Regions from separate parts of the Mesorhizobium sp. M0715 genome, predicted to be linked through region 1. Evidence: riboswitches for the same ligand, from Rfam matches in the RefSeq annotation. Region 1 holds a riboswitch; each other region holds the start of a gene.
The links. Region 1 has a riboswitch for cobalamin ahead of metE (5-methyltetrahydropteroyltriglutamate--homocysteine S-methyltransferase). Riboswitches for the same ligand answer to the same signal wherever they lie in the genome.

Region 1 (6,418 bases):
CTGCGGGTTCCGCAGGACCGTGCCGGGCGCTTCTCCACCGAGCTGTTCGAGCGCTACCAGCGTTCCGAGCGGGCCTTGGTGCGACGCTGGCGGAGATGTATGTGCAGGGCGTGTCGACCCGCAAGGTCAAGGCGATCACGGAAGAACTGTGCGGCCATGCCTTCTCGGCCTCGTCGATCTCGGCCATCAACAAGCGGCTGGACGAGAGCCTCGCTGCCTTTGCCAGGCGCCCCCTTCAAGAGCCGTTTCCTTACCTCATCCTCGATGCGCGCTACGAGAAGGTGCGTGAAGCCGGTGTTGTCATGAGCCAGGCGGTGCTGATCGCGGTCGGTATCGACTGGGACGGAAGGCGCCAGATCCTGGCCGTGGAGATGGCCAATCGCGAGAGCCGCTCGGCCGACTTCCTCGTCGGCCTCAAGGCGCGCGGCCTCAAGGGCGTCGAGTTGGTCGTGTCCGACGATCACGCCGGCCTGGTGGCAGCGATCGGCGAGGTGATCCCCGAAGCCGCCTGGCAACGCTGCTACGTGCACTTCCTCAGGAACGCGCTCGATCATCTGCCGAGGAAGCACGGCGACGACTGCCTGCAGGAATTGCGCTGGCTCTACGACCGGCGCGATCTCGCAGAGGCCAGGGCTGATCTTGCCGCATGGCTTGCCAAATGGTCGGCACGCTATCCGCGCCTGACAGGCTGGGCCGAGGATGCCATCGAACAAACCCTGACCTTCTTCAGGCTGCCGAGACAGCACCACAAGCATCTCAAATCCACCAACATGCTGGAGCGGCTCAACGAGGAAATCCGCCGGCGCACCTATGTCGTGCGCATCTTCCCCAATACCGAAAGCTGCCTGCGCCTGGTCAGGGCTTTGGCCGTCGAGACCAATGAAAACTGGATGGAGGCCAACCGATACATCAACATGGACGACCTGCGCGAGCACAAGAAGCTCGCTCTGCGCCAAGCCGCATGACCAGCATCATGGCCGCCCCATTTTGCAGAACTTGACGCACACAACCCTTGGCTCGGCGCTCGCGGATCACCAGCGTCCTTTGAGCGGTAGCGCTTTTCAGGTTGAGGTTAAAGTCTTGTTGTGGCTCCGCACGGCCTCCATTAGTTGGACAATGGGGCAGCGGTGCAGCGCCGGCAAATGGACGACTCCATGTTTCACAATGTTAGATAAGCGTAAAAGCGCCATGACATAACCACATAAACATTTCGTTATGCGCCATTGACAAGAGAAGGGATTGCTGTGATTGTCTGGCGTGTCGTGGTTCTCGCGTGCGGCGCTGCCGCAGCGGAGCTAAGAGGGAAGCCGGTGCGATGCCGGCGCTGCCCCCGCAACTGTTAGCGGCGAGCCAACCCCACTCATGTCACTGAGGCGAATACCCTCGGGAAGACGGGTAGAGGCTATGACCCCGCGAGCCAGGAGACCTGCCACGACGAATTACGTCCACGGGCGGGGTGTCTCGGTGGCCGCTGCAACCCGGGCGTGCCGGGCCTGCTAGCGCCTTCCTTGTCAGCGACGCCCCCAACCATCGGGGTATGACATGACTGTCTCTCAGCAAATTCCTGTAGCAACGCTCGGCGTGCCGCGCTTCGGTCGTCGGCGAGAACTGAAATTCGCGCTTGAAAGCTACTGGTCCGGAACATCGTCCGCTGGCGACCTTCTTGCGACGTCGAAGGCGCTCCGTGCCGCTAGCTGGGAAGAGCAGCGCGATCGCGGCGTGTCGAAAATCCCGTCAAACGACTTCTCGCTTTACGACCATGTGCTTGACACCGCAGCCATGGTCGGCGCCATTCCCTCCCGTTACGGCTGGAATAGCGGCGAGGTCCCACTTGACATCTACTTCGCAATGGGGCGCGGCAACCAGGGTCAGACGGAGGATTGTGCACACGCTGGTCACCAGGAGGCGGCGCATGGGCCCGGTGTAACCGCGATGGAAATGACCAAGTGGTTTGACACGAACTACCACTACATTGTGCCGGAACTGGATGATGATCAGACGTTCGCCCTCTCGTCGACGAGACCCGTCGATTACTTCCTCGAGGCCAAAGCTCTCGGCATTCACACACGCCCAGTCATCCTTGGACCCATCACCTTCCTCAAGCTGGCGAAATCGCCTGCCGAGGGGTTCGGTCCCATCGCGCTCCTACCGCGGCTGCTGCCCGTTTACGAGCAAGTCCTGCAGAGGCTGAAGCTGTCGGGAGCCGACTGGGTGCAGATCGATGAGCCAGCGCTTGTCCTCGATCTGAACCCGAACGAACGAGCTGCGTTCGAATTCGCCTATGGCCAGCTGTCGAAAGCCGCGCCCGAGCTGAAGATCATGCTGGCTACGTATTTCGGGTCGCTGGGAGACAATCTCGAAACCGCGGTTTCTCTGCCCTTGGCCGGGCTGCATATTGATCTCGTGCGCGCTCCCGAGCAGCTGGAAACGGTGGGTCGGCTCGCTCCGAAGGATCTGGTGCTCTCGCTTGGCTTGATCGATGGCCGCAACGTCTGGCGTGCGAACCTGCCCGCCATTCTCGACCGCATCAAACCGATCGTCGCCGGCTGGCCCTTGGACCGCGTCGAGATCGCGCCTTCTTGCTCGATGCTGCATGTGCCGATCGACCTGCGCATGGAGACGGAACTCGAGGCGGACATCAGGTCGTGGCTCGCCTTCGCGGCCCAGAAGACCGACGAATTGGTGTTGCTGGCCCGGGCCCTGTCCCAAGGCAGAGATGCGGTGGCTGGCGCGTTGAAAGCGTCTGCCGAGGCTGCCGCCACGCGCGTGACATCCACGAGGATCCATGACCCGCTTGTTGAGGGGCGGATCGCTAGCATTGACGACAGCGCGAAGCGACGAGAGAGCGCTTTTGGCGAGCGCTCCAGAGTCCAAGCCGGCTCACTCGGGCTGCCGCCGTTCCCGACGACGACCATCGGGTCCTTCCCGCAGACGCCGCAGGTACGCAAGGCGCGGGCCGCTCATGCGAAGGGCCAGCTGAGCTATGTCGACTATGAGACGTTCCTGAAGAAGGAGATCGAGGCTGCAATTCGCTGGCAGGAAGAGATCGGGCTGGACGTGCTGGTGCACGGTGAGTTCGAGCGAAACGACATGGTACAGCATTTCGGCGAGCAGTTGTCCGGCTTCGCGCTCACCCAGCATGCCTGGGTACAAAGCTATGGGTCGCGCTACGTGCGTCCCCCCATCATTTTCGGCGACGTATCGAGGCGCAATCCGATGACAGTGCGCTGGTGGCAATTCGCCCAGTCGCTTACGGAAAAGCCCGTGAAGGGAATGCTCACAGGCCCAGTCACCATTCTCAACTGGTCTTTTGTTCGCGACGACGTACCCCGCTGCGAAGCCTGCCGCCAGATCGCGCTCGCCATCCGCGACGAGGTGACGGATCTCGAAAGATCCGGCGCAAGGATGGTCCAGATCGATGAGGCCGCGTTTCGCGAAGGATTGCCACTGCGCCAATCTGACTGGAAAGTCTATCTCGACTGGGCTGTCGAATGTTTCCGGATCGCTTCAACGGGTGTAAAGGACGCGACTCAAATTCATACCCACATGTGCTATTCGGAGTTCAACGAGATCATTCACGCGATCGCTGGAATGGATGCGGATGTCATTTCGATTGAGACGTCGCGCTCGAAGATGGAACTGTTGGACGCCTTCACGAGCTCCAAATATCCGAACGAAATCGGTCCCGGCGTCTATGATATTCACTCACCACGCGTCCCGGAAGTCGGCGAGATTTCGGACTTAGTCATGCTTGCCCGCGAGCGACTGTCCGACGGCCAACTGTGGATAAACCCGGACTGTGGCCTCAAAACACGCAAATGGGAGGAGGTCCGCCCTGCCCTCATTAACATGGTCGCTGCAGCACGCGCGCTCCGGCAGAAAGTGCAGGCGTGAGGCTTCTCTTCCTCACGGTGTGGGGAGTTGCCGGCTGGCGGATGTCGGCCGGGAATATGCCAAACCGATCACACTCTTGGAAATAAGCCACACGGCGAAAATGTGCAATTTTCCTTCGGCACGTGTCCTCATCCCGCAGAAATACAAATGTGATACTACGCTATAGTATTGGTCCTTGGGAACATACCGGCCCCGCGCGTCGAACAATCGTACACACGTCGTTTCTCAAAGTAGACTGCTTGGCGCGTTCGCTCAGGCGGCGACAATACATGATGCTGCGCGTCTGTCCGCTTCCCCAGTTGATTCGCGCAGACGACGGGCGAAGTGGCAGGTTTCGGGTATTGCTAGCCTCCCGCCAATTCGGAGATGGATGTGGCAATTCGTGTGGCACAAGTAAAAGCCGCAATCATTTTCGATTGCGACGTCCGCAGCCAGTTGGCCCTTTATTTTCCTGAGATCTGCGTTACAGGCCGGGGCGTTGTCGCCGTTTCGGAGGGTAAGATGGGATAGGCGACCTCGGGTGCCTCTCCGGTCAGCGAGTTGAGGAAGGCAACAAGCAGGTCAACTTCTTCGTCCGCCAGTACTACGCCAAGCTGGGTGGTCCCCATGATGGCGACGGCCTGTTTCAGATCCCAAACCTTGCCCGAATGAAAGTATGGCGCGGTGAGTGCAACGTTGCGCAGCGGCGCCACGCGGAAAACATAGTAGTCATCGGCTGCATTGGTGACCGCAAATCGGCCCTTGTCTTTGTCCGGCAGGACCTCGGCGCTGGGCTGTTCCACGAGGCCGAATGGGAAATAGGCTTGCCCACCAACGTTGATGCCGGCATGGCAGGACGAGCAGCCTTTATCCATGAAAAGCGCCAGGCCCTGTTTCTGTTCGGAAGTCATGGCAAGCTCATCACCATTCAGGAAGCTGTCGAACGGGGCCGGTGTGACCAGTGTCGCCTCGAAGGCTTCGATCGCCTTGGCGAAGTTGTCGAAGGTGACCCGATCGGCTTCAGCCGGAAAAGCTGCATCGAACCACTCGACATATTGCGGCATGGACTTGAGCGTGGCGATGACTTGGTCCGGTGTATTGGCCATTTCGATGCCGGCTTGGACCGGTCCCTTCGCCTGAGCCTTCAGGTCTGCGGCACGACCATCCCAGAACTGAGCGATGTTGAAGACAGCGTTCAGTACAGTCGGCGCGTTGCGCTGTCCCTTCTGCCAACCATGGCCGATCGAGGTTTCGTGATTGTCGTCGCCGCCGGTGGCCAGGTTGTGGCACGAGTTGCACGACAAGACGCCTGACGCCGAGACGCGTGGATCGAAGAACAGTGCCTTGCCGAGAGCGATCTTTTCCGGGGTGATCGGGTTGTTGGCGACTGTCGGCGTGGTGGATGGCAAAGCCCTGAAGGTGGCCAATGCCGTATCTCTGAGGTCGGTGGGGATCGAATCCGCAGCAAAGGCGGTGGGTGCCAGCAAGGTGACAGCCATCGTTCTGAATAGGATTTTCATAAATGGTCTTCCTGCGTCGTGCACGCAGCCACTATGCGATCTGCGGCTCATGAACGCCCTGAGCTAGATCAGTTGAGGGAGAGGATCGGCGTCTGGCACCTGTTTTCGCGGCTGAGCTGGGACCCTCTTGGAAGTGATCGCTCTTCTCGATTGGACTTCAGGGAGGAGGAGTATCCCTGCTCGGCAACCGTTTGTATGCATCAAAGCACGCCTTGGGTGCGGCTTCGTAGATTCGGTCACTGCGATCTTCCCGCCATCGTTGAGAAAGTCGAGAGCACCCGCAAGACCGGCACTCTTGCACGATGTGCGCTGCACGCCTTGCGAAAAGTGAGCTTCTGAAAGCTCAGGGTTCATTCGTTCCTCCGGACCTGCTGATTGCGTGAATCGACCTTATCGACACCCGCCGACTCACATTGTGATGTCACCAGCGATGGCGGTTTCAATACCTAAGCAGCGACGGTCTATGCGACAGTATGGATGTCCTATCGGAATAGCCGGTCCGCTTTGTCGATCGTCACACCGGCATATAGCTCCGCTTCTACGAACATCCCATCACGCGAGGAAAGACATGGCCAATACGCGCAGTATCGCCAATCTAGCCCTTGTGCCGGCGCGGCGCTTGAGCAGGTCCACCGGCTGTAACTGCCTCACACCTCGATCCACAGATCCTAGGCGATGACCACGTTGTCGTCGTCATTTGACGGACGCGGGGCGGTGGCCCATAAGCGAGCCACCGCAAACTGTGCGGTTGCCAATGCGTAATGAAGTGAATTGGAATGATCTTCGGTTTGCGAAACACGCACATCCGACGCAGCTTGCGTTGACAGAGGCGGTTTTACGCGCAATAGCACTTCCGCCGGCCTATTTTTGTGGAGTTCAATTGTGGTTCGGCCAAGGGCGCTGGGCGCCGGACCGACCCCGTGTAAACCTCATTAAAGAGAGAGAGAGACCCTGCATGGAAGAATTTTTACCGCGCATCGCCACTGGTGCCGGCATCGGCCCGGCTCTCGCAGAGAAGGGCGTTG
Region 2 (6,418 bases), on a different contig from region 1:
TGTTGAAGACATAGTGCAGCGCCACTGTCAGCTCGACCACGCCAAGCCCTGCGCCCAGATGACCACCCGTGCGGGACACGGCGTCGACCAGCTCGGCGCGAAGCTCGGACGCCAATTGCGGCAGTTCACTTTCGGCAAGCGTGCGCAGGTCGGCCGGGATGCGGACCTTGTCGAGAAGCGGCGTATGCGGCGTTGCGTTCACGGTGCTCGGGCTTTCGGTTGATGGGCGAATAGGCCGCCGGCCGGCGAAAGTAAATGTGTGTCAGTGACGCGGATCAGGCCCTAGTCTTTTGTCTATGCATTTCGTTCTGCCACTTTTGGGTGACAGGGCATCAGCTTTCCGGCAGCGGAATAAACTCTTCCTCGTCTCCGGGAACGATGTCGAAGCGGCCCGTCTTCCATTCCTCTTTCGCCTGTTCGATGCGCTCCTTGGACGACGAGACGAAATTCCACCAGATGTAACGCTTCGAACCAAGAGAGGCGCCGCCGAACAGCATGAAATGCGCCCCGGTCTGCGACGACACGACGATCTCGTCACCGGGACGGAACACCAGCAGCCGTTCGGCTGGGAATACATCACCCGAAATTGAGACCTCGCCTTCCAGCGTATAGATGGCGCGTTCTTCCGCATCAGCAGGGATTTTCACGCTGGCGCCGGGCGCCAGGCGCAGGTCGGCGTAGAGCGTCTCCGTGTCGGCCCTGACCGGGGACCGCAGTCCCTGGAAATCGCCGATGATGAGGCGCCCGTTGACGCCTTCGGCTTCGATCTCGGGAAGCCGAAGCGCTGCGGTATTCTCGAAAACCGGAGCCACCTCTTCCTTGTCGTCCGGCAGAGCCAGCCATGTCTGCAGGCCGGATACCGACATCGGCGCGCCACGCAGTTCCTCCGGCGTACGCTCCGAATGGACGATGCCGCGGCCGGCGGTCATCAAATTCACGTCGCCGGGCTGAATGACCATTTCGGTGCCGAGTGAATCGCGGTGCCGGATCTTGCCGTCGAACAGATAGGTGACCGTCGACAGGCCGATATGCGGATGCGGACGGACATCCAGTGCCTGACCGGCGCGCAGGATCGCGGGACCCATGCGGTCGAAGAAGATGAACGGCCCCACCAGCCGCCTTTTTGCCGTCGGCAGGGCACGGCGCACCTGAAAACCGCCGATATCCTTGGCGTTGGGTATGACCATCAATTCGATCTGATCGCTGGCGAAGGCATCGCCTGCCTCAGGGTCTTTCCCGGGGAAGAAGCTCATGGACTCTCCTTGTCGGTGGTCGAAGGCCGCCTGGCCGCATCAGGCAAAGCGGATCGCCGCCTTTGCCCGCAGCTTGGCCGCGACCTCTTCGCGATTACGCGGATGCTGGTGGGTTTCCAGGGAATCGAGCAGTTCGCGCGCCGAGGCGGCGATGGCTTCGACGGCATGGTCGAAGGCGTGCTGGTTCTGCTTCGAGGGTCGCGTGGTTCCGCTCAGCTTGCGGACGAACTGAAGAGCCGCGTCGCGCACCTCGTCATTGGTTGCCGGCGGATCAAAATTGAACAGGGTCTTGATGTTTCTGCACATCGCTTCCGTATCTCCTCTTGTCCTTGAGCTGTTTCAATCGGAACGAGTTATATCCTCGATCATGATCATGTCCAAAAACCGGTGAGGCGAGGCCATTTTCGGACCGAGCCTCAATCCGCGTCGAGTGGCTCCGTTCCAACCGGCTTGCCGTCGCGCGACAGCCTGATCTTCTCGACCTTGTCCTCGGCGGCCTTCAGCAGCCGGTCGCAATGCGCCTTCAGCGCCTCACCACGCTCATAGATCTTGATCGACTGGTCGAGCGGCACGTCGCCACGCTCCAGATCATCGACGATCTTCTCCAGCGCATCGAGTGCCTGCTCGAAGCTCATCGCCTTGACGTCTTCGTTGGTCTCATCGGCCATCATTCATCCTTTCATCAGTCGCCCGACATGGGCGGCGACCGAAAATGCCAATCCCTGCAGATCGTAGCCGCCCTCGAGCAGGCTGACGAGCCGGTTGCCGCTGTGGCGTGCCGCGCGCTGCATCAGCTGGCCGGTCGCCCAGTCGAAATCATCCTCGGTCAGATTGATCTCGGCCAGCGGATCGCGGTGGTGCGCGTCGAACCCCGCCGAAATGATGATCAGGTCGGGCGCGAAATTGTCGAGCGCGGGCAGGACGCGCGACAGGAAGGCATCGCGAAACACTTCGCTGCCGGTCTGCGGCGCCAGCGGTGCGTTGACGATGTTGCCGGCGCCCGTTTCGGTCTTCGCTCCGGTGCCGGGATAAAGCGGCATCTGGTGTGTCGAGCAATAGAGCACCGACGGATCGTCCCAGAAAATATCCTGCGTGCCATTGCCGTGATGCACGTCCCAGTCGACGACGGCAACGCGCTCGACACCGTGTTTCTTCTGCGCATAACGCGCCGCGATCGCCGCCGTGTTGAACAGGCAAAAGCCCATCGCCGTGGTCTTTTCGGCATGATGGCCGGGCGGCCGGGCGGCGACGAAGACGTTGTCGGCGCGGCCCGAAAAGACATCATCGACGGCGGCGTTGGCGGCGCCGATCGCGGTGATCGCCGCTTGCCAGCTCTTCGGGCTGGCAGTGGTGTCGGCATCGATGCGGGCAATCCCCTCGTCGGGGATGGCGGCGCGCACGCGGGCGACGAAATCGGCGGGATGCGCGTAGAGGATGGTGGCCTCGTCGCCTTCCGGCGCCTGAATACGATCGAGCCCGGCAAAGGCTTCGTCGTCGAGCACGCGCTCGATGGCGCGTAAGCGGTCGGGCCGCTCGGGATGTCCGGGCGGCGTGAGATGCTCGAGGAAGATCGGATGGGTGTAGAGACGGGTGGTCATCGTCCTAATCTAGTGACCCGGATCGACAAAGGCCATGCACGGGCGGCCGATGACTGGGGAAAATCGCGACTGCGTCCATTCGCGTCGCCGCAGGCATTGGCCCCGCGGGCGCTTCGGCGTAAGGTCCCTGGTACTGCCTGGTGCCCGCCGCAAGCGGGAGAATCGGGAACACGGTTGAATTCCGTGGCGTGCCCAACGCTGTGAGGGGGACCGCGCCGGTAAATGCCACTGTCGATGACGGGAAGGCACCGGACGCGGGTTGATCCCGAGCCAGAAGACCGGCCTGGCAGGCATTGTCATCCGCGTGGTCAGGCGGATGGCATCAGAGCGACGTGCGTCTACTTGGACGCACAAAGTACGCTCTGTCAGTTTTGAATCTGCAATCGCAAGGGGACAAGCGATGCCGGAACACATGACCGCTGCCATTGACGATGGATTTGACCAGAATGCGCGCGATGCGGTCTACCGCGCCATGTTCACGCGGCGTGACGTGCGCAGCCATTTCCTGCCCACCGCGATCGATGACGACGTGCTGGCACGGCTGCTGCTTGCCGCCCATCACGCGCCATCGGTCGGCTTCATGCAGCCATGGAATTTCATTGTCATTCGCGATGTCAAACGACGGGCGGAGGTGCGCGACCTGTTCCTGGCCGCGCGAGAACAGGAACTGCCGGCGATCGAGGCGGAAAAACAGGCGCTGTACCGCAAGCTCAAGCTGGAAGGCATCTGCGAGAGCGCGCTCAACATCTGCATCACCTGCGACCGGCAGCGCTCGAAGGGTTCGCCGCTGGGACGCTGGCACAATCCGGAGATGGATCTCTACAGCACCGTCTGCGCGGTGCAGAATTTCTGGCTGGCCGCGCGTGCCGAGGGCGTTGGCGTCGGCTGGGTGAGCATCATCGAGGCTGAGGCGCTGAAGCGGCTGTTGGCCATTCCGGATCACGTAACGCCGGTCGCCTATCTCTGCCTCGGCCGTGTTTCCGAGTTCGCTCCCAAACCGGACCTTGAAACGCATGGCTGGGGACGGCGGCTGCCGCTGCCGGAGCTGATCATGAGCGAGACCTTTTCCGGGCAAGGCGAGACACAGCTCAAATCCACCGTGGCGCGCCTCAACACCGTTCCTGCCTCACCAGACACCATCCGCCCAGCCGATCAGGGTGTGGCGCCGGCCGTAGCCCAGCGCGAACCGCCGAAGGAGGCCAGCGCCTTGTCCTTGAGCTCCCTGAACTTCGACGATGCCTCGGCCAGCCGGGCGTCCCAGGCCGGATCGGGCACCTGGCCCGCGATGGTCTTGAAATAGACCTGCATCAGGCAGGCGATGGCGAAAGGCTCGATGAACGCCGCCTTGAATGCCCAGGCGAAGACGATGGCGAGCACAAAAGCCCAGCCGGCGAGCTGGCCAGGCATCAGGAACAGAATCGCACCGGCAGGTGCCAGCATCATCAGAAAGATGATGAACGACATGCCCCACATGATGACCGCCAGCCAGACGGCGTTCTTGACCATGACCTTGCCGTTCTGAGCATAGAGCACTACGCCTTGGCGCGCCGTCTCGAAGGGCGAGGCTGAATTGATGCGGATGTTGTAGCCGAGGATGATCTCGTCGACATAGGTCAGCGACAGGCGGATCACCGTGTTGATGAAGGAGACCAGGCCGCTCAGGCCTGGTATCGGCAGGAAGGCGGCGATACCGCCGAGCAGGCCGGTGATGGCACGGATGGCACCCTTGACGAGTCGGTCGACGACGAAAAGGATGTTGGCTTCGGCAAAACGCTGGGTGACGACATCCCTGGCGTAGGCGATCTGGTCCTGACCGCCGGGAATGTCGCGGCCGTCGATCAGATGAACCATGACGGCGATGTGGCCGGCCTTGACGACATAGAGGATGTATTCGCGGATCCAGTAGACGGCGATCGAGACGACGCCGAAACCGACCACGCCGCCCCACAGGGCAAACGACAGCGGCCCGTCGGGATCGGTGGAGATATGGCCAACGCCATAGCCGACGGAGGCGCCGGTGCCGGTTGCCATAATATAGGCCAGCGTGATGCCGAAATAGACGATCATGCGAAAGACGATGAACGGCCAGGTCCGCATCATGATGGACACCGACCGGCCGATCTCGAAATCCCACATGTGTCCCGAATCTCCGCCTCAGAGATGGTGGAAGAGGATGGACTCAACCCGGCGATTGTCAATTGCGGCCCTGACGCCAAAGGGCGACGAATTCGGGGTAACGGGTTGGTTCGGAGCCCGCCAGCGCGTTGGCTGACGGAGCATCAAACGAAAAACCCGCCTGTGCGGCCGGTCACTGGCGCAAATCAGCACCATGGACGAATATATACCTTAGCTGAGGGCATGGTGTCAAGAAAAAATTCCTATCGTGAACAGCTGCCGGCACGAAAGCTCCGGTGAGAACTTCAATTCGACTGCGGATCCGGCTTCTTCAGCAGGCCTTCAAGCAGTTGCTTGAACGCCGTCACCACCTTCTTCGACGTCGTTTCGGGGTCGTTCGAATTGGCGATCCGTTGCGCCGCCTGGCTGCTCGCTCCGATGATCAGTCGCGAGGCGGTCTCGGGGTCGAGGCTGGAGACAACGACCCCCTCCTCCTGCAGCGCGGTCAGATGGTCGGTCATTGAAGCGATGCACGCACTGGCATTCGGCCATTGCGCTGGATCCCCCAGCACGGCCGGGCCATCGCGGAACATGATGCGCTGGATTTCCGGCTCCAGCGCCATCTCGATATAGGTCGAGCACTCGTCGACGAAATGTTGCCAGCGGGTCGGTGCTCTCGACGCGACCTCATTGATGCGCGCCGCCATCTCGCCGTCAATCTGGGCTATGACCGCCTGCAACAGCCCCTTCTTGTCGCCGAAATGATGATAGAGCGCACCGCGCGTCAGCCCGGCCGAAGCGGTGAAATCATCCATCGAGGCTTCCGCATAGCCTGTTGTGCCGAAGGCATGACGGGCCGCCGCAATAAGCTTTGCGCGCGTCTCGGCGATCATCTCCTTGCGGGGTTTGTGCATGTGTCCTGGACCTACTCACATACGCTTCGTATGCTAATTGACATACGCGGCGTATGCTCTATCTAATAATCATACGCTCCGTATGTAATTGTCCAATCGTCCTTTGTCGAGGAACCAACCGATGCAAAATCCCTATGCGGCAATCTTTCGTGCCCCCGGCGCCAAGGGCTTTGCGGCCGCCGGCTTCCTAGCGCGCCTGCCGATCGCCATGGCGCCCATCGGCATCGTGGCGATGCTGTCGCAGGCGCGCGGCGAATACTGGCTGGCTGGAGCCGTCTCGGCGACATACGCGCTGGCCAACGCCTTCGTCGCGCCGCAAATATCGAGACTGGTGGACCGCCTGGGCCAGACACGAATCGTCGTGCCCACCACTATCATCGCGGTGCTGGCTTTCGCCATCCTCATAGCGGCGGCCAACCAGGACTGGCCGGTGTGGACGCTGTTCGTGTCGGCACTCCTGGCCGCCGCCATGCCAAGCATACCTGCGATGGTGCGGGCGCGCTGGACAGAGATTTTCCGAGGACGACCGCAGATGAAC
Region 3 (6,418 bases), on a different contig from region 1:
CAGCCCCGCCAATCTCCGCACCAGCGCGCTCATATTCGCCGGGCCGCCCTCGCGGAAATAGTCGAGCAGGCCATCGAGCTCCTCGCGCGGTAGCGTCGAGGCTTCGATCAGGCGCAGATCCTCGTCGCGGCATTCGCCGGGCAGCAGCGCCAGTTTGATCCCGCGTTCGCGGGCGGTCGAGGCAAGCTGGTCGCAGCCGTAGCGCCACCAGTCGTAGCCGCCGAGGATGCGCACGAGGATGACCTTGGCGTGGCGGGCGACGCTGTCGACCCAGAGGTCGACGGACATGGGATGGCGCAGGTCACGCAGGGCCGCCAGCCGCATCGAAGGCAGGTGTTCCGCTTCGGCCTTCCAGGCCGCCGCCAGTCCGGCGAGGTCGCTGTCGGTGAAGGACAGGGCCACGATATCCGCCGGCGTCTGCCGCAGATCGACCGGCTCGGCGAGGTCGTCGAGCGAGGCGGATGTCGTGGTGAGGATGTGCATCGCAACCCGTGTCCGAGATCAGCCGGCGAGTATACGCTCGATCGCCGGGCGGTTCAGCCCCTTCAGGCCGATGACGACGAGACGCGAGCGGCGGTCGTCCTGCGCGGTCCAGGCGCGGTCATAGTAATGATTGACGCGCGGCCCGACGGCCTGCAGCAAGAGCCGCATGGGCTTGCCGCCGACCTCGACGAAGCCTTTTACGCGCAGCACGTTCTCTTCTTCGGCGACGGTGGCGACGCGCTTTGCCAACTCGTCCGGATTGGCGATCGAGGCAATGTCGACGATGAAGGTGTCGAAGTCGTCATGCTCATGGTCGAATGCGCCGTCATGGTGGGACTTGCGGTTTTCGATGTCGTCCTCGACGGCGAGACCGAGCCCGAGTAGCACGGAGGGATCGACCTTGCCATGCGACGTCGGCACGATCTTCACCGCGCGGGCGGAATGTTCGTTGATGATGGCGTTGGCGCGGGCGGTGCCGGCGGCGTCCATCAGGTCGCTCTTCGACAGGATGATCAGGTCGGCGCAGGCGATCTGATCCTCGAACACTTCTTCCACCGGATCGTCATGGTCGAGCGTCTCGTCCCCGGCGCGCTGCGCCTGCAAGGCGTCCATGTCGTTGGCGACGCGGCCTTCGGCCAGCGCCGGGCCGTCGACCACGGCGATGACGCCATCGACTGTGACGCGGCTCTTCACGCTCGGCCACTGGAAGGCCTGGACCAGCGGCTTGGGCAGCGCCAGGCCCGAGGTTTCGATCAGGATGTGGTCGACCCTCGGCGTCAGCGCGAGGATCTTGTCGAGCGCCGGCACGAAATCGTCGGCGACGGTGCAGCAGATGCAGCCATTGGCCAGTTCGACGATGTTTTCCTCCGGGCAGGTGTCTATGCCGCAGCCCTTGAGGATCTCGCCATCGATGCCGATGTCGCCGAATTCGTTGACAATGATGGCAATGCGCTTGCCGCCGGCGTTTTCCAGGAGATGGCGGACCAGCGTCGTCTTGCCGGCGCCGAGGAAGCCGGTGACGACGGTGCAGGGAACGCGGGAGAGGTTCGCAGGCGAATCTGGGGCAGTCATGGTCAATCCTTCAGCAGGTCTAAGGGAGGGATGCGGGCAACGAGGCCACGCTTCAGGCTATCGGGGCGGCCGCGCCATGGAATCAGGGCGTCCTTCGAGGTGGCGAAGAGCTTGGCGCCTGTCACGAGGTCGGCGCCGCTGGTCGTGGTCAGGTCGCCGAAGACATAGCTCCAGCACCCGTCGCGCAGGATGGCGGCGCTGAGGCGGCGCTTGCAATTGCCGAGGCATTCGACGCTGCGGATGCGGATGTCGTCGCCGGATGCGGCGCGGCGCGTGTCGTCCGCCAGCAATTCGCCGGCGCGGGGATGAGCGTCGGCGCCGGTCTCATCGCGGCAGGAGGCGCAGACGATGATGGTGACGCCGGCCAAGGCATCATCATGGCCGGACGAAATATCCGCTGTGCCAGCCGAAAAACTGCTGTCGTGGTCCAAGATCGGGCTCCTTGCCCGGAAACCCGCCGGGCGATCGGATTCTAAAGTCGCAGACGGCAGGTCTCCTGGCTCGCGGGTCATCGCCTTGGTAGCCGCCTTCCCGGGAACTCCCCAGTGGCTTTCGGCCTTGGCTCTTCGCTTACAGTTGCGGGGACAGCCGCGGATTTGGGATTTTGCCCCGCACCGCATTCCCTCTTAGCTCTTGCCGTTGCGGGCAAGAGACCATCTGAACCGGATTTAGGCTTTTGCGGGCAGCGGTGTCAACGCAACGCAGGGGCAATCTGAAATCAGGGGCGGGGACGCTTCACTACCACTGACCGCTCTTCGCGAATGCCATCTTCGTTGTTGGGATCAGGAAAAGCTGTAACGAAAGCCGTCAGAAGGATATCTCCATCTTGCCGGTCCAGCCATCCGGCGCCGTCACCCACATCGAAGTAAATGCCATCAACTTTGAAGCCAAATGTGTCTCCAGCAGGTCAGGGTAGCGTTTTCGGATTGCCTGCGCATGTACGTCCCATGAAAAGGACGAAATCCTATCGAGGCACTCCTGCACCTCTTGGGTCAGCCTGGCTTTGATATCCATTGTTTATCCGCTAGCCTGTGTACGTTGGCTCAATTGTTATCTCCCGGCAACGCAAGGATGACCTGACGCAGCGCCTGGTACCCGTCGCCGTGGTGCCAGTCCTGATCAACGAGGAGCTCTTGACCTTCCGGCCAAGTTTCGTTGTCCAGGAGAATTTCGTTGCCGACCAGTGCTCCGCCATAGCTCGCCAGGAATATCCGGATGAAATGACTGCCAGGGCGAACCTTAGCCGTGAACAGTTTTTCCAAGCGGGCATAAAACGCTGGATATGTCCGGTTGAGAGTGCATTCCACTGCAGCCTGTGTGATCACAGGTCCACCGTAGATCTTCCAGCCAGCATCATTCCGTTGCCAGAATGCAATCTCGGCTTGCATGTTCTCGCAAACATGCTCCGCAAGGCCCTCGATCAGCACATGAAATACACCGATCAGGAATTTTCCGAATGCTTGGAAAATCGCCTGTTCACGCGTGTCGCCCAGTCCAACAAAAGATTCGATGACCGGCTGAGTGCCTAGCAACGGTGAGAAGACGTAGATTTCGAGAACAAGCCTGCGACCCGAGCCTGACGGCTCCTTGTCGAAAACTTGGGCTTCAAAGCGCAGGTCTTCCAGTTCAATCCTGACATCGTTCTGTCCACGGATGGCGCTGATCCCATGCGCAATCAACGCTTCGTGAATCAGGTCGAGAACCTCTTGCGATGCCATCATTGAACCTAGGCCGACAAAACTCCCTCAAACGGCTGCAGCCGACGGCTGATGTCAAGAGCGCCCGTCGCTGATCACGCTCAGCAGCGCCGGACCCAAATCCCCGGCAGGCGTCACTTCGATGCGTTCGAGTCCGAGCCAGCCCTGCATCTGCTTCAATTCCTCGAACAGCTCTGCAGCGGTTTCAGGCGGTGCACCGGGCTCCGCATAGGCCGCATGGACGCGCAGTATGCTGGCCGGACGGTCGGCCTTGAGGTCGACGCGTGCCACGATCCTGTCGCCGAGCAGGAACGGCAGGACATAATAGCCATATTGCCGCTTGTCGGCCGGCGTGTAGATCTCGATGCGGTAGTGGAAATCGAACAGCCGCTCGGTGCGCGACCGCTCGAAGACGACCGGATCGAACGGCGCCAGCAGGGCGCGGGCCTCGACTTTGCGCGGCAGGCGGGCGTCTTTGTGAAGATAGGCGGGCTTGTCCCAGCCTTCGACACGCACCGGCAGCAACTCGCCCGTTTCAACCAGTTCCTCCAATCGGCCTTTCATATCGGCCGGCGACAGGCGGAAATAATCGCGCAAATCGCCTGAAGTGCCCACGCCGTGGGCGCGGGCGGAAATGCGCAGCAATTCGCGGTGCGCGTCCTCGGGCGTGGGCACCGGCAGGTCGAGGACCGCCTGCGGCAGCACGCGTTCGGGCAGGTCATAGAAGCGCTCGAAACCGCGGCGGTGCGCCGTGGTGATGCGCCCGGCCCAGAACAGCCATTCGAAGGCGTGCTTGGCATGGCTCCAGCCCCACCAGCCGCCCGAGCCTTTCTGGCCCTCCAGCGCGGAAGCGGCGATCGGGCCGCGCTCGGCGACCTGGCGGTAGATCTCTTCGATATAGGCAGCGTGTTCGCGGCCCCATTTGGCGAGCCCCAGATACATTTCCTCGCCGCGCTCGGCGCGCTGCATGCGCCAGCGCATCAGCGGGTATGTCTCGACCGGCAGGAAGGAGGCCTCGTGCGCCCAGTATTCGAAAACCGTGCGCTTGCGCGTCACGGCCGCGTTGTCGAGCAGCGAGAACGGGTAGGGGCCAAGGCGCGAATAGAGCGGCATATAATGAGCGCGCACCACGGCGCTGACGGAATCGATCTGCAGCAGGCCGGTGCGGGAGAGGGTGCGGGCAAAATGCCGGCGGTCGGGCGTACCGGTCGGGCGGGGATCGAGGAACCCCTGGGCGGCAAGCGCGATGCGACGGGCCGTGGGGAGCGAGATCTTTTCCTTCATGCAGGCATCACTTTGAAGTGTTTTGACCGAGGGTCGAAAGGCTGATTCCAACGCATGCTAGCAGGGTTTTGGCGGCATCCATGTCAGGAGAGAAAAGTGGAGTAATAGGCGCAGGAAATCAAACAGGAGCGGATCGGACCAGTTTGCCGCGATATGCCGTCCAGGTCGGTGTTTTGAACAAGGTTTGACTTGCTTCGCTGGAAGTGCTGCGCTAACCCTCGCCGCGTTGCAGCATAGGCCCTTAAAACGGTTCAGCGGTTAAACTGTCACGCTTCCGCATTAGGGTCCGGTGCTGTAATCAAAGTGGATTGGCACCAACGGAAAGCCGAGCATGAACGCACTCTTGAGCTCATACCTGCCCATCGTCCTGTTCATAGGCGTGGCGCTGGTTGTCGGCCTGGCGCTGCTGGCCGCGCCCTTCCTGGTGGCCTATCGCAATCCCGATCCCGAAAAGCTTTCCGCCTACGAGTGCGGTTTCAACTCGTTCGACGACGCCCGCATGAAGTTCGACATCCGTTTCTACCTGGTGTCGATCCTGTTCATCATCTTCGACCTGGAAGTGGCCTTCCTGTTTCCGTGGGCGGTGTCGTTTTCGAAGATCGGCATGCTCGGTTTCTGGTCGATGATGGTGTTTTTGGCGGTGCTGACCATCGGCTTTGCCTATGAATGGAAAAAAGGAGCGCTGGAATGGGATTGAACGACAGTTCAGGCACCCTCGTCGCGCCGAAGCCCAAGGGTATTATCGATCCCAACACCGGCAGGCCGGTGGGGGAGGACGATCCCTTCTTCCTCGAGATCAACAATGAGTTGGCCGACAAGGGCTTTTTGGTCACTTCGACCGAGGCGCTCATCACCTGGGCGCGCAGCGGGTCGCTGATGTTCATGACGTTCGGCCTCGCTTGCTGCGCGGTCGAGATGATCCACACCTCGATGCCACGCTATGATTCGGAGCGGTTCGGCGTCGCGCCGCGTGCGTCCCCGCGCCAGTCCGACATCATGATCGTCGCCGGCACGCTGACCAACAAGATGGCGCCGGCGCTGCGCAAGGTCTACGACCAGATGCCGGAACCGCGCTACGTCATCTCGATGGGCTCCTGCGCCAATGGCGGCGGCTACTACCATTATTCCTATTCGGTGGTGCGCGGCTGCGACCGCATCGTGCCGGTCGACATCTATGTGCCCGGCTGCCCGCCGAGCGCCGAAGCGTTGCTTTACGGCATTCTTCTGCTGCAGAAGAAGATCCGCCGCACCGGCACGATCGAACGGTAAATCCATGACCGCATCCCTGAGCGAACTGTCGACATATCTCGGCGAGAAGCTGATCGGCCGCGTGAACGACGCGGCGATTGCCTATGGCGAACTCACCGTTCAAGTCGAGCCACGCGATCTGGTCGAGGTGATGACCTTCCTGCGCGACGATGCGCGCTGCCAGTTCATCTCGATCGTCGACGTCTGCGGCGCCGACTATCCGTCGCGGGCCAAGCGCTTCGACGTCGTCTACCACCTGTTGTCGCCGAAGCAGAATGTGCGCATCCGCGTCAAGGTGCAGGCCGACGAGGAAACCATGGTGCCGTCGATCACCGGCGTGTTCCCCGGTGCCGACTGGTTCGAGCGCGAGACCTACGATCTCTACGGCGTGCTGTTCTCTGGCCACCCGGATCTGCGCCGCCTGTTGACCGACTACGGTTTCGAAGGCCATCCGCTGCGCAAGGATTTCCCGCTGACCGGATTCGTCGAGGTGCGTTACGACGACGAGGCCAAGCGCGTCATCTACGAGCCGGTCGAGCTCAAGCAGGAATTCCGCAATTTCGATTTTTTGTCCCCTTGGGAAGGCACCGATTACGTGCTGCCGGGTGACGAGAAGGCAAAGCAGTAAATGGCTG

Region 2: it holds a riboswitch for cobalamin, as region 1 does, so the genes downstream of both, bluB (5,6-dimethylbenzimidazole synthase) here and metE (5-methyltetrahydropteroyltriglutamate--homocysteine S-methyltransferase) in region 1, are expected to answer to the same signal.
Region 3: it holds a riboswitch for cobalamin, as region 1 does, so the genes downstream of both, NKI21_RS29245 (DUF1636 family protein) here and metE (5-methyltetrahydropteroyltriglutamate--homocysteine S-methyltransferase) in region 1, are expected to answer to the same signal.

What each region holds. Positions count from the first base shown of each region.
Region 1 is NZ_JAMYPL010000029.1:64,479-70,896, forward strand. It holds partial or broken gene NKI21_RS27420 (IS256 family transposase) at 1-965, shown strand, start outside; cobalamin riboswitch at 1,247-1,448, shown strand; gene metE (5-methyltetrahydropteroyltriglutamate--homocysteine S-methyltransferase) at 1,543-3,894, shown strand; gene NKI21_RS27430 (cytochrome-c peroxidase) at 4,338-5,393, opposite strand; gene NKI21_RS27435 (hypothetical protein) at 6,349-6,418, shown strand, end outside.
Region 2 is NZ_JAMYPL010000030.1:20,001-26,418, forward strand. It holds gene dxs (1-deoxy-D-xylulose-5-phosphate synthase) at 1-202, opposite strand, end outside; gene NKI21_RS27630 (pirin family protein) at 333-1,253, opposite strand; gene NKI21_RS27635 (DUF2277 domain-containing protein) at 1,293-1,559, opposite strand; gene NKI21_RS27640 (exodeoxyribonuclease VII small subunit) at 1,670-1,921, opposite strand; gene NKI21_RS27645 (histone deacetylase family protein) at 1,925-2,851, opposite strand; cobalamin riboswitch at 2,973-3,152, shown strand; partial or broken gene bluB (5,6-dimethylbenzimidazole synthase) at 3,264-3,881, shown strand; gene NKI21_RS27655 (hypothetical protein) at 4,004-4,987, opposite strand; gene NKI21_RS27660 (TetR/AcrR family transcriptional regulator) at 5,272-5,880, opposite strand; gene NKI21_RS27665 (MFS transporter) at 6,002-6,418, shown strand, end outside.
Region 3 is NZ_JAMYPL010000035.1:31,494-37,911, reverse strand. It holds gene NKI21_RS29255 (cobaltochelatase subunit CobN) at 1-483, opposite strand, end outside; gene cobW (cobalamin biosynthesis protein CobW) at 502-1,554, opposite strand; gene NKI21_RS29245 (DUF1636 family protein) at 1,557-1,985, opposite strand; cobalamin riboswitch at 2,024-2,227, opposite strand; gene NKI21_RS29240 (hypothetical protein) at 2,362-2,568, opposite strand; gene NKI21_RS29235 (DUF6348 family protein) at 2,598-3,275, opposite strand; gene NKI21_RS29230 (winged helix-turn-helix domain-containing protein) at 3,327-4,535, opposite strand; gene NKI21_RS29225 (NADH-quinone oxidoreductase subunit A) at 4,867-5,232, shown strand; gene NKI21_RS29220 (NuoB/complex I 20 kDa subunit family protein) at 5,223-5,804, shown strand; gene NKI21_RS29215 (NADH-quinone oxidoreductase subunit C) at 5,809-6,411, shown strand; gene NKI21_RS29210 (NADH-quinone oxidoreductase subunit D) at 6,412-6,418, shown strand, end outside.